Parafrankia irregularis: one gene and its partner. Each later gene encodes a partner of the first gene's protein in a complex. Links are inferred from orthologs where the notes say so. Each region holds a gene or a part of one and is shown in the gene's direction. Other genes may lie near its edges.

The links. The genes of interacting proteins can lie anywhere in the genome.
Region 2: the proteins of AWX74_RS26315 (region 1) and trxA are in contact, whole or in part, in an NMR structure (PDB 2IPA), measured with the Bacillus subtilis proteins. The link is inferred for Parafrankia irregularis from one-to-one orthologs.

The regions. Positions count from the first base shown.
Region 1 is NZ_FAOZ01000022.1:19,679-26,660, reverse strand. What follows is about bases 2,788-5,597. They hold AWX74_RS26315 (arsenate reductase ArsC), read left to right. Parts: upstream 2,788-3,893; coding sequence 3,894-4,301; downstream 4,302-5,597. Other genes in these bases: AWX74_RS26305 (hypothetical protein), read right to left, coding at 5,039-5,410; AWX74_RS26310 (anti-sigma factor), read right to left, coding at 4,440-4,892; AWX74_RS26320 (aquaporin), read left to right, coding at 3,144-3,854; AWX74_RS26325 (ArsI/CadI family heavy metal resistance metalloenzyme), read left to right, coding at 2,788-3,132. Also shown: AWX74_RS26340 (MBL fold metallo-hydrolase), read right to left, coding at 1-1,248; AWX74_RS26335 (metal-sensitive transcriptional regulator), read right to left, coding at 1,650-1,913; AWX74_RS26330 (ArsR/SmtB family transcription factor), read right to left, coding at 1,972-2,412; more of AWX74_RS26325, read left to right, coding at 2,515-2,787; AWX74_RS26300 (GNAT family N-acetyltransferase), read left to right, coding at 5,938-6,420. UniProt on the Bacillus subtilis protein: Catalyzes the reduction of arsenate [As(V)] to arsenite [As(III)]. In vitro, can dephosphorylate para-nitrophenyl phosphate (pNPP).
Region 2 is NZ_FAOZ01000011.1:183,315-190,287, forward strand. Bases 2,188-4,988 are described here. They hold trxA (thioredoxin), read left to right. Parts: upstream 2,188-3,325; coding sequence 3,326-3,652; downstream 3,653-4,988. Other genes in these bases: trxB (thioredoxin-disulfide reductase), read left to right, coding at 2,188-3,110; AWX74_RS19060 (N-acetylmuramoyl-L-alanine amidase), read left to right, coding at 4,187-4,988. Also shown: RNA polymerase sigma factor SigM, read left to right, coding at 1-383; AWX74_RS19045 (anti-sigma factor), read left to right, coding at 393-1,802; more of trxB, read left to right, coding at 2,070-2,187; more of AWX74_RS19060, read left to right, coding at 4,989-5,455; AWX74_RS19065 (GNAT family N-acetyltransferase), read left to right, coding at 6,025-6,666; tnpA (IS200/IS605 family transposase), read right to left, coding at 6,821-6,973. UniProt on the Bacillus subtilis protein: Participates in various redox reactions through the reversible oxidation of its active center dithiol to a disulfide and catalyzes dithiol-disulfide exchange reactions.

The DNA.
Region 1 (6,982 bases):
GCCGGCGCGCCACTCGTTGCCCAGGCGCACGTCGAGCACGACATCCGGCGCCGGCAGCGGCGGTGACGGTGACGGCGGCGGTGACGGCGGCAGCAGCGGCAGCGGAAGCCCGGGCGGGACGGTTCCGCGGCGGGCGGCGGCGAGGTCGGCGAACGTGGCGGTGGCGAGCCGGGCGAGGTGCTGCTCCTCGCCGGCGGCCCAGTGGTCGGGATCGCCGCTCGCGGCGGCGGCGGGCCGGTCGATGCCGATGCGGGCGAGTTCGCGCTGGGCGTCGGCGACCTGCCGCTCGCTTTCGCCGAGCAGGGTGATCGGCGTGCCCCAGGGGACCAGCCAGCCCAGCCAGGTGGACATCGGTCCGTCCAGGCCGAAGCTCAGCGTTCCGGCGAGGTGCCGGTGCGCGAACGCCCTGCGCGAGCGCAGGTCGACCACCCACTCGCCGGCGATGATCCGCTCGCGCAGCTCGGCCGGGTCGGCCGGGCGGGCCGGGGTTAGATCGACCGGCGCGGCACCGTCGGCGTTACGGGCACCCATGTGCGCGTAGTAGGCCGGGTAGACGTCGAGCCCGGCGAGGACCTCGGTGACGAACGCGTCGCTCTCCAGCCGCAGCGCGGGATTGACCTGCCGTTCCCGGCCGATCGTGGAGGCACGGGCGTCGGACTGGGTGGCGGAGCAGAAGCTGCCGAACCCGTGGGTCGGCCAGATCCGCGTGCCGTCGGGCAGCAGGTCGGCGAGACGGCGCGCCGAGGCGTGCTGCTGCGCGGCGAGGGTGTGGGCGTGGCGCTGGCCGAGCAGGTCGGTGCGGCCGGTGGTTCCGAACAGCAGCGACCCGCCGGTGAACACCCCCACCGGCCCGCCGGTGCCGTCGAGGACGTACGACAGGTGGTGGAACGTGTGCCCGGGTGTGGCGACCACCCGCAGCCGTATCGCGCCCGACACCGCGATCTCGTCGCCGTCGGCGACAGGAAGGCGGTCGAAGCCCACCACGTCGCTGGCCGCGACCAGGTACCGGGCGCCGGTGATCCGGGCCAGGGCGAGCCCGCCGGAGACGTAGTCGTTGTGCAGGTGCGTCTCGGCGACGTGGGTGACCCTGACCCCGAGCCGCCCGGCCAGGGCGAGGACCCGGTCGATGTCACGCTGCGGATCGACGACGACCGCGACCTGCCCGTCGTGCGCCAGGTAGCTGCGATCACCCAGCGACGAGGTCTCCACGACCTGGACGTCGATCCGGAGCTCCGCTCCCACGGTCATCGGCTTTTCCCTTCGGCTCGTCTGGTCGTCTGCTCATCTGCTCGCTGGTCATGCCTGCTCGTGCTCGCTGGTCGTGCCTGGTCGCTGATGTCGAGGTGGTGCCGGGTGCGGCCGGGGCAGCGGCTCGCCGGGGCCCCGCGGAGTGCGGGCCGGCACCTGACCGGTGCCCGGCGACGGCCGTGACGGCACCCACCGATGCCCGGCGGGACGGCTCCAACACGCCGGGCCGTCGCCGCCGCACCCCGGACGGGCGCCCCCATACCCGGGGGGGTATCTGCGGAACCTGGTACCGCCCGCCCAGTGCCACACCGCGCGGGTGGCCGGTGCCACACCGCGCGGGTGGTGGGACTGCCTCGCGGTTCCACCGCCCGCACGGCCCCGGGAGCGCCCCGGTACGGGCGTCAGGACAGGGCCATGAACAGCCTCTCCAGTTGATCCTCCGTCAGCGGTGGCTGCTCGCCGCGTTCGCGTGCGGCCTGGCACTGGCGCATTCCGGTGGAAATGATTTTGAAGCCCGCCTTGTCCAGCGCCCGTGACACCGCCGCGAGCTGCGTCAGCACCCGCTCGCAGTCGTCACCGTTCTCGATCATGCCGATGACGGCGCCGAGCTGACCGTGGGCGCGACGCAACCGTGTCAGCGCGTCCGACAGGATCGCGGCGTTCATCTCCACCAGGCCCCACCTCCACGGCGAGGGTACCCCCCGGGGTACCTGGGCCGTCTCGCTACGGAACGGTGGGAAAGGCAACAGGTGCTGGTGCCGGTGTCGGCGTGAGCATCGCCGCGAGGGTGGCCATGGTGCCGGGCACGGGGCGGTAGTAGGCCCACACGCCGCGCTTCTCGCGGGTGATCAGACCGGCGTCGACGAGGACCTTGAGGTGATGGCTGACCGTGGGCTGGGTCAGGCCGAGCGGCTCGGTGAGCTCGCAGACGCAGGCCTCACCGCCGTCACGTGCGTAGATCATGGACAGCAGTCGCAGTCGGGTGGGCACGGCGATCGCCTTGAGGACGGTGGCGAGCCGCTCGGCGTCCTCGACGGACAACGGCTCGCGGGCCAGTGGCCCGCAGCAGGCCGAGAGCGCTCCCGTTGGTGCTCCCGTGAGCTCGGGGGCCTCGGTGCGAGGGGCGAGGGCGGGGCTCGCGGCCGGCGGGGGTGTCGTCGCCATGGGTCCCAGCATGCCCCAGGACATTGACAGTCGTCTATGTGGTCGGTCATCCTCTGCTCATCCAGACATAGACGGTCGTCGATGTGATCGTGGGGGTTCGTGATGGAGCGGGTGCAGCTGGCGCTGAACGTCTCGGATGTGGACGCGGCGGTGGAGTTCTACCGGAGGCTGTTTGGGGCCGAGCCGGCGAAACGGCGGCCGGGGTACGCGAACTTCGCGATCGACGCGCCGCCGTTGAAGCTGGTCCTGATCGAGAACCCGGCGGCGCGTGGTGCCGGGGTCGCCGGGGCGCTCAACCACCTGGGCATCGAGGTCGGGACGTCCGACGAGGTGTCCGCGGCCACCGCGCGCCTCGCCGGGGCCGGGCTGGCGACGGCGGTGGAGGAGAACACGGCCTGCTGCTACGCCCTGCAGGACAAGGTGTGGGTCGACGACCCGGACGGCGCGCCGTGGGAGGTCTACACGGTGCTCGCCGACGTCGCCGAGACGACCCGTCCAGGTGCGACGCCGTCGGCCGCCGAACGTGCGGAGCGTGCCGGGGGCCCGGGCTCCGCCTGCGACTGCGGCCCGATCTGCGCGCCAGACGCCACCGCATCCACCGCAGTCGGCACAGTCACCGCAACCACCGCATCCACCGCAGTCGGCACAGTCACCGCAACCACCGCATCCACCGCATCCACGGCGGAGCCGGGACCGGCCTCGACCGGCTCCTGCTGCTGAACCCGCCGCCCGTGACGAACGCATTGGCGGGCCATCCGCCGCTGGTACGGCCGCCGCTGGCACGACGGCTGCTCGCCGAGGCGCTGGGCGGCCTGCTGCTGGCGGCACTGGTCGTCGGTTCCGGAATCGCCGCGCAGCAGCTGAGCCCGGGCCAGGTCGGCCTGCAACTGGTCGAGAACGCCGCGGCGACCGCCGCCGGCCTGTACGCGATCATCCTGATGGTCGGGCCGGTGTCCGGCGCCCACCTCAACCCGGTCGTCACGGCGGTCGACGCCGCGTTCGGTGGCCTGCCGTGGCGGGACGCCGCCGCCTACCTGCCCGCCCAGGCCGCCGGCTGCTGCGGAGGCGCGATCCTGGCGAACCTGATGTTCGACGGCCCGGCGGTGTCGATCTCTACGCACCACCGGGCGTCGGGAGCACACCTGCTCGCCGAGGTCGTCGCCACCGCCGGGCTGATCCTGCTGATCTTCTCGCTGACCCGGACCGCCCGCGCGGAACGGGCACCGGCCGCGGTCGGCGCCTACATCGGCGCCGCCTACTGGTTCACCAGCTCCACCAGCTTCGCGAATCCCGCGATCAGCCTCGGACGGATGCTCTCCGACACGTTCGCCGGTATCGCCCCCGCATCCGTCCCGCCCTTCGTCGTCGCCCAGGTCGTTGGTGGCCTGGTCGGCTACTGCCTGGTCCGCGTGCTCTACCCACTGGCGTCTGCCGGGCGGTGAGCAGGCGGTTTCCCACACCGTGAAAGGACTGAGCCATCCGTGCCCGAGAAACCGTCGATCCTGTTCGTCTGCGTGCACAACGCCGGCCGTTCCCAGATGGCCGCCGGCTTCCTCACCCACCTCGCCGGCGACCAGGTCGAAGTCCGTTCCGCCGGCTCAGTTCCGGCAACTGAGGTCAACCCGGTAGCCGTGGCGGCGATGGCCGAGATCGGCATCGACATCGCCGCTGCGACACCGAAGATCCTCACCGCCGACGCGGTCGCGACCTCGACCCTGGTCATCACCATGGGCTGCGGCGACACCTGCCCGGTCTTCCCCGGCATCCGATACGAGGACTGGAAGCTCGACGACCCCGCCGGCCTTGACGTCGACGCCGTCCGCCCGATCCGCGACGCGATCCGCGCCCACGTCGAAACGCTTCTGAACGAACTTCTGCCCACCGGCTGAGGCCATGAGCGGTTACCCGCGATGGCCTGACATTCATGCCGAACAGTCCGCCCGGCCCGCCGATGGGAGGTCTTGGAGGAGGCGCATCCGGACACGTTGACGGCGCCGGGGAGCTGGACGGTAGGCGCGGGCGACCGGCTATTCACCGCCGCGTCGCTTCGCCAGCTCGATCGTGACTCGTCGGCCCGGCCCGGTGGAAGTGCGGACCTCACCGGCGAGCGCGTTCAGCACGGTCCAGGCGAACGTGTCCCTCGACGGCGGCTCACCGTCGAGGCTGTCGACCGAGACGGTCACCCTCAGGACGCCCGGCGACAGCGTGAAGACGCATTCCAGGGACGATTCGGGGACCGCGGAGACCAGCAGAAGGGCGCAGGCCTCGTCCACGGCGATCCGCAGATCCTCGATGTCGTCGAGGGTGAAGTCCGCCCGCGCGGCCAGGGACGCGGTCGCGGTGCGAAGGACGACCAGGAAAGCTCCGGTGGCGGGGATGGTGAGCTGCACGACGTCGCGCGGACCGTCACCGTGGCCGTCGCCGGAGCTGCCATCGCCATCGCCATCACCATCGCCGGCGGCTGGAGGTGCCGTATCCATGTTCCGCTCCCAGCGCTGGGCCGTTCCGGCTTAGAGATCCGTCGCCGGTGTCGAGTTCGAATTGTCCGCCGTCCGCCGGGCACATTCCCACAGCGGGCCGTCGCATACATCATCAGACCGATCCGGCCGGCAACAGCCCAGTGGGGTCAGACGGGTTCGGGAGAGGTGCACCCGCGCAGGCGGTTGACGACGAGATCGGCATGACCAGGCCTGGTCTCCTCGGCGCTGTCGATGGACGTACAGACGAACCGCCACCGGGCTGGACCGGCGCCGCGGAACCGGGCCTTGCTGCGGTCTTCGAGGACGGCGATGCCACCTCGGGTGTCGCCGGTGAGCGAGTAGACGGTCGGATCGCCCTCTGTGTCGAGCGCGGTGCTTTCCAGCACTGCTGCCCGCCGGGCGGCGACCGCCTCGACGAAGCACCGTCGGGCCTCCCCGGCGGCCAGGCTGCGTGGCCCGATCCGCTCGCTCCCACAGTCGACGACGGCGGCCCCGACGACGGTGCCGCCGCTGGGCACCGAGGGCAGGACCTGCGGCTGAGTGGGCTCGCCCGAATTTTCGCAGCCAGTCAGCGCAAGAGCCGCCACAAGAGAGGCAAGAGCACCGACAACGGTCAGCTTGCGATCAATGTCCCTTGACGTCATGGCTTTTGGACGCACGCGCGGGCATCGCGGTTCACCCTGCTGTTCGACGTGCTGTTCGACGTGCGACGGCGGCTCGGGCACCGTTCACCGAACCTGACGGCGGAGGGCCTGCACCCATTCTGATGCGGGACGCTACGAGGAGCGCCGGACGGCGATGGTGCCGGTACATGGGCGAGGGATGCAAGGCCGTCTGACGGGGCTACGCGGGCCCCTTGCCCCTTCCCCGGCGGGATCGTCGTGCGTATCGCGGGGGAACGGCGCTCATGCCTGAGGCCAAGACCTTCTGGCGTGATCAGAGGTCCAGTAGGAATTCGTGATGGTCTCCCCAGCCGTTCGGCCTGCGGTACATCACAGGACGCCGAAAGCCGATTGACTGCGCCCACACCAGCCATACTGAGTCCGTGGATCCGGTGATACGTCCTCTGCTCGCCGCGGATGTGGAAGAGGTCGTTGCATTCTCGGTGGATGCATGGGGCCCGGTTTTCGCGTCGGTCGAACAGGTGCTTGGGCGTGCCGTCTTTCTTCGGGTATGGCCGGACTGGCCCGTTTCTCATGCGGAGTTCGTGCGCGGGGTCTGCCTGGGGGATAAGGCCAGGGTCTGGGTGGCGGACGTCGACGAACACGCCGCCGGTTTCGTCGCTGTCATCATTGATCGGGAGCTGAGCAGGGGCGAGATCGAGGTTATCGGCGTGGATCCGCGCCATCAGCGGAAGGGGATCGCGGATGCCTTGATGACGCAAGCCATCGAGTACATCCGAAGATCTGGATGCCGCGTTGCCATCGTCGAGACCGGCGGTGATCCGGGTCATGCTCCCGCGCGAGCCACCTACGAAAGCGCCGGTTTCACGGCACTGCCCATGGTCCGGTACCACAGGAGTCTCTGAGGTAGTCGTTACGCGACAAGCGCTGTCTCAGGCGCAACGCCGTGATTGCCTGACGGCATGGAGTTCACCCGCGCTGTCCGGGGAGCGTGGCGTTCTCGCGTTGTCTCCCGGTTTTGGCCGGCGTGCCTCTGCTCGTTTTCGGCTGCCACCGGCGCACGCGGCGGATGCCCCGCGGTTCCCTGCGCGGTGTCTCGGCCGATTCCGGGACGCTGTCGGCCGGTGTCGTTCCTCGAACATCTCGGGATCGTCTACGTCGTGCGGGCTGCGACGCGCCCGGCGAGCACGGCCAGGCGCAGCCGGCCGCGCGGCGCAACCCGCACCACGGCTTGATCAATAAAGGGACTGATCCGGCTGCCTGCGGTCGGCGTTCGACGCGCCAGACGTCTACGTCGGTGGGACCAACGACCGGACGAGGTGACGGCACTGGCCGGTGAGCGCCTGCTCCCGCGGCCCTCGGAGGTCGCGACGATGCTCGACCGGGTACGGCGAAGATCTACGAACCGCTGGCCACGAACCAACTCGCCCGGGCACCGATCGGACCGGCAAGCCACCCCAAAACCCC
Region 2 (6,973 bases), on another replicon or contig:
CGATCACCGACCACGACGTCCGGCTGGACATCCAGACCGCGCTCGGCATGCTTCCCGTCACACTGCGCGCCCCGGTCGTGCTGGTGGACGTCGAGGGCCGACCGGTCGCCGAGGTTGCCCAGCTGCTGGATATACCGGTCGGAACGGTTAAAAGCCGCTGCGCGCGGGCCCGGGCCCAACTCGCCGTTCATCTCGGACATCTCGCCCCCGAAAGGGCACCCCAGACCCCTGGCGGGAACCAGCCGGCGTCCCCTTCCGTCTCAGATGTGGGACGGCGTGACGCGCCGGACGGATCCAAAGGCCAGGCCGCAGGCTCAGGGGCGGGCGACAACACGAACCCGACCGCCCGCAGGGCCGGTCGACTGACTCGCCGGAGGAGGTGATCGACGGTGATGACGGACGAGCACGGCACCCAGGACTCTGATCCGGGCTGGCACCTCACGGGCCCCGGCGATTCCGATGATTCCGGTTGTTCCGAACTCGCTGACGGTACTGGCGGTATCGGTACCGGCGGGCCGGGCCAGGCCGGCCAGGGGCGAGCCTGGCGGCGGGACGCCCATCCCGACATCGAGGTGCTCGACGCCTACCTCGACACCCATCCCGATCCACCAGGCCCCGGCGCATCCCCGGGCGTGACCGCGAGCCGGGTTGACCGCCATCTCCGTTCCTGCGTCGCCTGCCAGGACACGCTGACCGCGCTGCGCCGGGTCCGGGCCGAACTCGCCCGCCTGGCCAGCATGACGATGCCGGACGACGTCGCCGAACGGATCCAGGCGGCCCTCGCCGCCCGCTCCGGCGCCGCGGCGTCCGCCGGCAGGCCCGCCGGCCGTCCGCTCGGCACCGACCTCGCTGACGGCCTCGACAACGCCGCTGACGTCCCGGCAGCCGACATCACGCCCGCGGGTATCCGGCGGATGAGCTTCGTGGACGGAGCCTCCGGATCCCGGTCCAGACCGGGATCCGGACCCCGGTCCGGATCCCGGCTGCACGGTGCCGGTGGGCGCCGCGGCCGGCCAGCGGGGAACCGCGGCAGCGGTGCTCGGGACTGGATCTCCATCGCGGCCGCGTGCGTCGCGCTGGTCGCCTTCGGCGCCGCCGTTCTCGCCGTGCGCGGGCTCACCTCCGGAACCAGCGCGGAGACCACGGCTGACGCCGCCGTCGCCGCTGCCAACCCGGCGGAGGCGGGCACCTTCGGCGCAGCCGCCCAACCGCAGCGCGAGGCACTGCCCACAGTCGCCTCGTCCGCGGCGAACGAGGCGGCTGCCGCCGGTGGAACGTCGGCTGCCGGCGCTGGCTGGGTGCTCGTCGCCGACACCGACAAGGTCCTGCGCCCGGCTGGCGTCGTCGCCCACGGCCAGCAGCTGCTCGCGGGCCAGCTCGCGATGACACGGCTTGCCTGGTCCGCCCTGGGCAGCCGCTCCGGCGCGACGGAGGCCGCGGCGCCCACGTCCGCCGCCACCGACGGGGCCGCGACCGCCGCTTCCCCTCCTCCATCCGCCGGCGCCGCCTCCGCCGACCAGGCCGCCGGTGCCGACCAGGTGTTGGCGACGACGCCTGAGTCGCTGGCCCGGGTTTACGACACTCCGCAGCTACGGATGTGCTACGAAACCCTCTCCGCGCAGACCGGCGGCTCCGTCATCGCGCTCGACCGGGTGCGTTTCGACGACCAGCAGGCGATCATGCTCGTGCTCTCGGTCGCCGGGCAGCCGACCACCGCCCACCTTGTCGTCATCGACGCGCACTGCGGATCCGTGCCGATTCCGGGTGCCGTCTGGTACAGCGTGAACGCGAGCCGTGGTTAGCGGGTCGAGCGCCACCGCACAGCCCGGGCGCCCGGCGGGCGGGTGAGCCGCCAGCCGGACCGGCGTGCCGACGTCACATGTATGTGGCGGGCCGCTGGGATCCACTGCTGGAATCAGCGACAGTCGCGCGCGGTTATGCGGGCAGACGTCAGTACCTGAAGGATCTGAAGAACCGCCAGTATCGAAGAACCGAAGAGAAGTCGAACCAAACCACGCGAGGCGAGGGACGTCGGCGGCAGACCGTCGGCGATCATGAAGGGAGCGGGTGTGGCAGCCCAGGGCAAGGACCAGGCGGTCCCGACCGCCGGGACCGAACGTTCCGGGGAGCGGGTCCTGGACGTCGTCATCATCGGATCCGGCCCGGCCGGGTACACGGCGGCGATCTACACCGCCCGAGCGAACCTGCGGCCGGTGGTGTTCGAGGGCGCAGTCACCTCCGGTGGCGCGCTGATGACCACGACCGAGGTCGAGAACTTCCCCGGTTTCCCCGAGGGCATCCAGGGGCCGGAGCTCATGGGCAACCTGCGCGCCCAGGCGGAGCGTTTCGGCGCCGAGCTCATCCCCGACGATGTCACCGAGGTCGACCTGACCGCCAACCCGAAGGTGGTCAGGGTCGGTGAGGAGACCTACCTCACCCGGTCCGTCATCGTCGCCACCGGCTCGGCCTACAAGAAGCTCGGGATCGAGCACGAGGACCGGCTGCTGGGCCGCGGTGTGTCCGCCTGTGCGACCTGTGACGGCTTCTTCTTCCGGGACCACGACATCGTGGTCGTCGGCGGCGGCGACTCCGCGATGGAGGAGGCGACGTTCCTCACCCGGTTCGCGAAGTCGGTGACGATCGTGCATCGGCGCGACAAGCTGCGCGCGAGCGTGATCATGCAGGAGCGCGCCTTCGCCGACCCGAAGATCAGGTTCCGGTGGAACTCGGAGGTCGCGGAGGTTCTCGGCGACGACAAGTTGACGGGCGTCCGGCTGCGCGACACGGTCACCGGCGAGACCGACGAGATTCCCGTGACGGGCCTGTTCGTGGCGATTGGCCACACGCCCCGGACAGAGCTGGTCGCCGACCAGCTCGAGCTCGACAAGGAGGGCTACGTCAAGGTGGCCCACCCGACCACGGCGACCAACATTCCCGGCGTGTTCGCCTGTGGCGACGTGGTCGACCACACCTACCGCCAGGCGATCACGGCCGCCGGCACCGGCTGCTCGGCGGCGCTGGACGCCGAGCGCTACATCGCCGGCAGTGAGGGCGTCGCCGACCCGACCGCCGTCGCGGCGCGGGTGCCGGATCCCGCGCTGGCCAGCTGAACCGGGCTGGCCACCAGGCCCGGGCTGGCCGCTCGGAAGGGCGGGCCATCCGGGCGGCGGAGTACCCCATCCGCCCGGTTTAGCCAGACAATTGGCTGGCCGACGGGGGAGGAGCGCCACCCCCGTCGAGCAGCAGGCAGGCCGCCAGCTACCGGCGGCCGCCACACCCAGGCAGCAAAGACAGCGAAGACCAGGAACGACCCGAGGAGAACCCCATGGCAGGTGCAACCGGTGTGGTGACGGACGACACGTTCGCCACCGAGGTACTGAAGAGCGACAAGCCGGTGCTGGTCGACTTCTGGGCCGAGTGGTGCGGCCCGTGCAAGATGGTCGCCCCGGTGCTCGAGGAGATCGCCAAGGAGCACGGCGAGAAGCTGCGGATCGTCAAGCTCAACATCGACGAGAACCCGCAGGTCGCCCGCGAGTACCAGATCATGTCGATTCCGACCATGGCGGTGTTCGTCAACGGCGAGGTCGACCGGACCATCGTCGGGGCGAAGCCGAAGGCGGCGCTGCTGCGCGATCTGGCGGCCTACGTCTGAGCAGTGCCTCGCCGCGCCGCTTCGCCGCGGGCATGACGGTTCCGCGGAGCCGTTGATCCCGCGTCAGCAGCAACACCGGCACGCACCGGCCGCACCAACAGCAACGGCCCGTTCCCTGTGGAGCGGGCCGTTGCTGTTGCGGCAGGTTCCGCGACCACAGGTGACATCCTCGGCACTCCTGGTGGACGCAGCCCGCCACCGGAGGCGGCCCGGACCAGCAAGCGCCCTCCACGGGGCTGTACGGGCCGTGGACATGATCGATTGACGGATGCAGCCCGGTACCTGGGCCCGGCCCGTTACCCTTGCTCACGGCCGGTAACAGGCAGCCGTCACACCGCGCGGACGGCGTCACGTGGGCCGGCGATTCCGTCGCGGGCCGGCGAAAGCCGTCGCGGAGCGGGAAAACCGGACGTTGGGGATCGCAGCCCTCGCGGACCAGCGGCGATGCCCTAATCTGATGGCGGGATTCGGCGGCCGAACCGGTTCGACGCTGGTTGACGGTTCGATGAACGCACATTCGAAAGGTGCTCATTCGTGAAGCTGCTGCGCCTTGGTGACCGTGATCCCTCCGTAGCCGAGGCACGGGCAGCTTTCATCCACCTCGGTTTCCTGCCGGTCGCACCACGCCAGGCCGCCGTGGCGGACAACGCGCCTGTCACCGCGACCGGGCCGGCCACCGCTACCACCGCCGGGGCCGTCACGCCTGCGGAGCCTGACGGGCAGACCTCGGCCACCGAGGCGGAGCGGTCAGCCGCAGAGACCGAGCCGGCTGTGACGGCTGATCTGTTCGACCGCGAGCTCGACAACGCGGTCCGGGCATTTCAGCAGAGCCGGGGGCTCTCCGTCGACGGCATCATCGGCCCCGACACGTTCCGGGCCATCGAGGAGGCTCGTCGCCGCCTGGGTGACCGGCTCCTCTACTTCAGCGTGACGCACCCCTTCGTCGGCGACGACGTCACCGCGTTGCAGGAGCGCCTGTCGAACATGGGCTTCGACGTCGGCCGCGCCGACGGAATCTTCGGCGCCCGCACCGACGTCGCCGTCCGCGACTTCCAGCGCAACCGCGGGCTCGACCCGGACGGCCTGTGCGGCCCGCGGACGCTTCGTGAGCTCAAGCGGCTGGAGCGCACCGTCACCGGCGGCCGCCAGGACGTCCTGCGCGAGTCGGTGCGTCTACTGGCCCGTGGGCCGTCCCTGCTCGGCATGGTCGTCGCGATCGACCCCGGCCATGGCGGCGACGACCCCGGTGTGACGAGCGGTCCGCTGTGCGAGCGCGATCTGATGGCGGATCTGGCGTCCCGGCTGGAGGCGCGCCTGCTCGCCTCCGGGCTCGAGGCGCATCTGGTCCATGGCCCACACGAGTCTCCGTCCGAGGCGGAGCGCGCCGCCCGCGCGAACGAGATCGGCGCCGACCTCCTCGTCTCGCTACACGTCGACGCGAGCGGCTCGATCCAGGCACAGGGCGTCTCGACCTACTACTACGGGCACGCGCGCGGGTCGTCGGCCGTCGGTGAGCGCTTCGCCCTGCTGGTCCAGCGAGAGATCATCTCTCGGACCGACATGGTCGACTGCCGGGCCCACCCCAAGACCTGGGAGCTGCTACGCCGTACCCGCATGCCCGCGGTGCAGATCGATCTCGGCTATCTCACCAACGCCCACGACGTGGCCGCCCTGGCGTCCACCGAGTTCCGGGCCGCGGTGGCGGAGGCACTGCTCGCCGCCACGCAGCGGCTGTTCCTCCCGCCGGAGCAGGACCCGCCGACGGGCCAGCTGCGGGTGCCACGCATCGCGGCCCGAACCTGACCGACGGGCCCCGGAACGCGCCGCAGCCGGGTGAGCGGCGGACCGAGGATCTGAGGATTGTCGTCGTCCTGCCGACCACGATCCTCAGATCCTTGTCCGGCGGCGGCGACACCCCGGCGGCGGCCCGTGGCGGGCCACCACACAGAACCCACCCGCTCCGCGGCGACTCCCCCTGCTCGGCTGCCCCGCCGACTTCGCCGTTCGACCACTTCGCCGTTCGTCCGCTTCGCCGCGCTGCCGATCGTGCCGCTCCGCCCCACCCGAACCGTCCCACCCGACACCGCTCTGCTGCCCGACACCCCTCGGCGGCCCCGCCGCCGCTCCGCTGCTCAGCGCCTATTTCCAGCGCTCGGCGCCACCCCCGAATCGCGCCGCCGCCGGGTATCGGACGCCGCTCCCCTGCAACGCACGCCGTGCCTCGGTCCGCAACGCCCACCCGGCAAAGTTTCACGTGGAACACCTCACGGCGTGCCCGTCGCCATCAATGCCGGCGGGCGTCCTAGGCTGTCGGAAGTAAGCGATAGTTCCGGCCGGACAAGGCTGTCCGAACCGCTGGGAGGCGTAGCTCGATGAGTCGACGGATCGCGAACATCACGCTCGACAACATCGACGACATACCGCTTCCATGTCGGCGATGCGTCTTCTGGGAACTCGATCCAGTCGCCCGCAGCCGCGCGGAAGAGGCCGGCGCGACGGACATCGAGAAGGAAGCCTGGGTCTCCGCCGCCCTCCTCGAATGGGGCAGCTGCGGAAAAATCGCTTATGTCGACGACGTCCCGGCCGGCTTTGTGATGTTCGCGCCGCCGGCGCACGTACCCCGCTCGGTGGCGTTTCCGACCAGTCCGGTCAGCCCGGACGCGGTGTTGCTGATGACGGCCCAGATCGTCGAGGAGTTCACCGGCCAGGGTCTGGGCCGGGTGCTCGTCCAGGCGGTCGCGAAGGAGATCACCCGACGCGGCTACCGGGCGATCGAGGCCTTCGGGGATCTGAAGGGTTCCGACACCCGCTGCGTGGTGCCAGCCGACTACCTGCTCGCCGTCGGGTTCAAGACCGTCCGGCCGCATCATCGCTGGCCCCGCCTGCGCCTGGAGGTCAAGAACGCGGTGAGCTGGCGGGAGGATGTCGAGGTGGCCCTGGAGCGCCTCCTGGGGTCCATGAGTCCCGAAGGCGTGCTACGCGGCCAGGTGAATCCCGTCCCCGGGGCGATCTGAGCCGACTGCCGCCGCCCGTCAGGGCCGGCGTCCCGCGTGGCCCAGCGTGGGCGGGCCGCTCGGAGTCTCGTGGCCGAATCCGGTCCAGCCGGGATCCGGGCCGAGGTGCTCACCGGAGGAACGTAGCGCGCAAGCCCCGTCCTTCAGGGCGGGGTCAGCGCATCGGGGCTGGTCTTCGCTGCCCTTCGATGTACTCGCGCGACAGCGCGATGCGGGCTCCACCGGTGGAGCCCGCGAAGTACGACAGTGACCTGAAACGCCCCCGCATCGAGGCGTGGTTCACCCGGCCGGTGAACTCGGCCCGTGG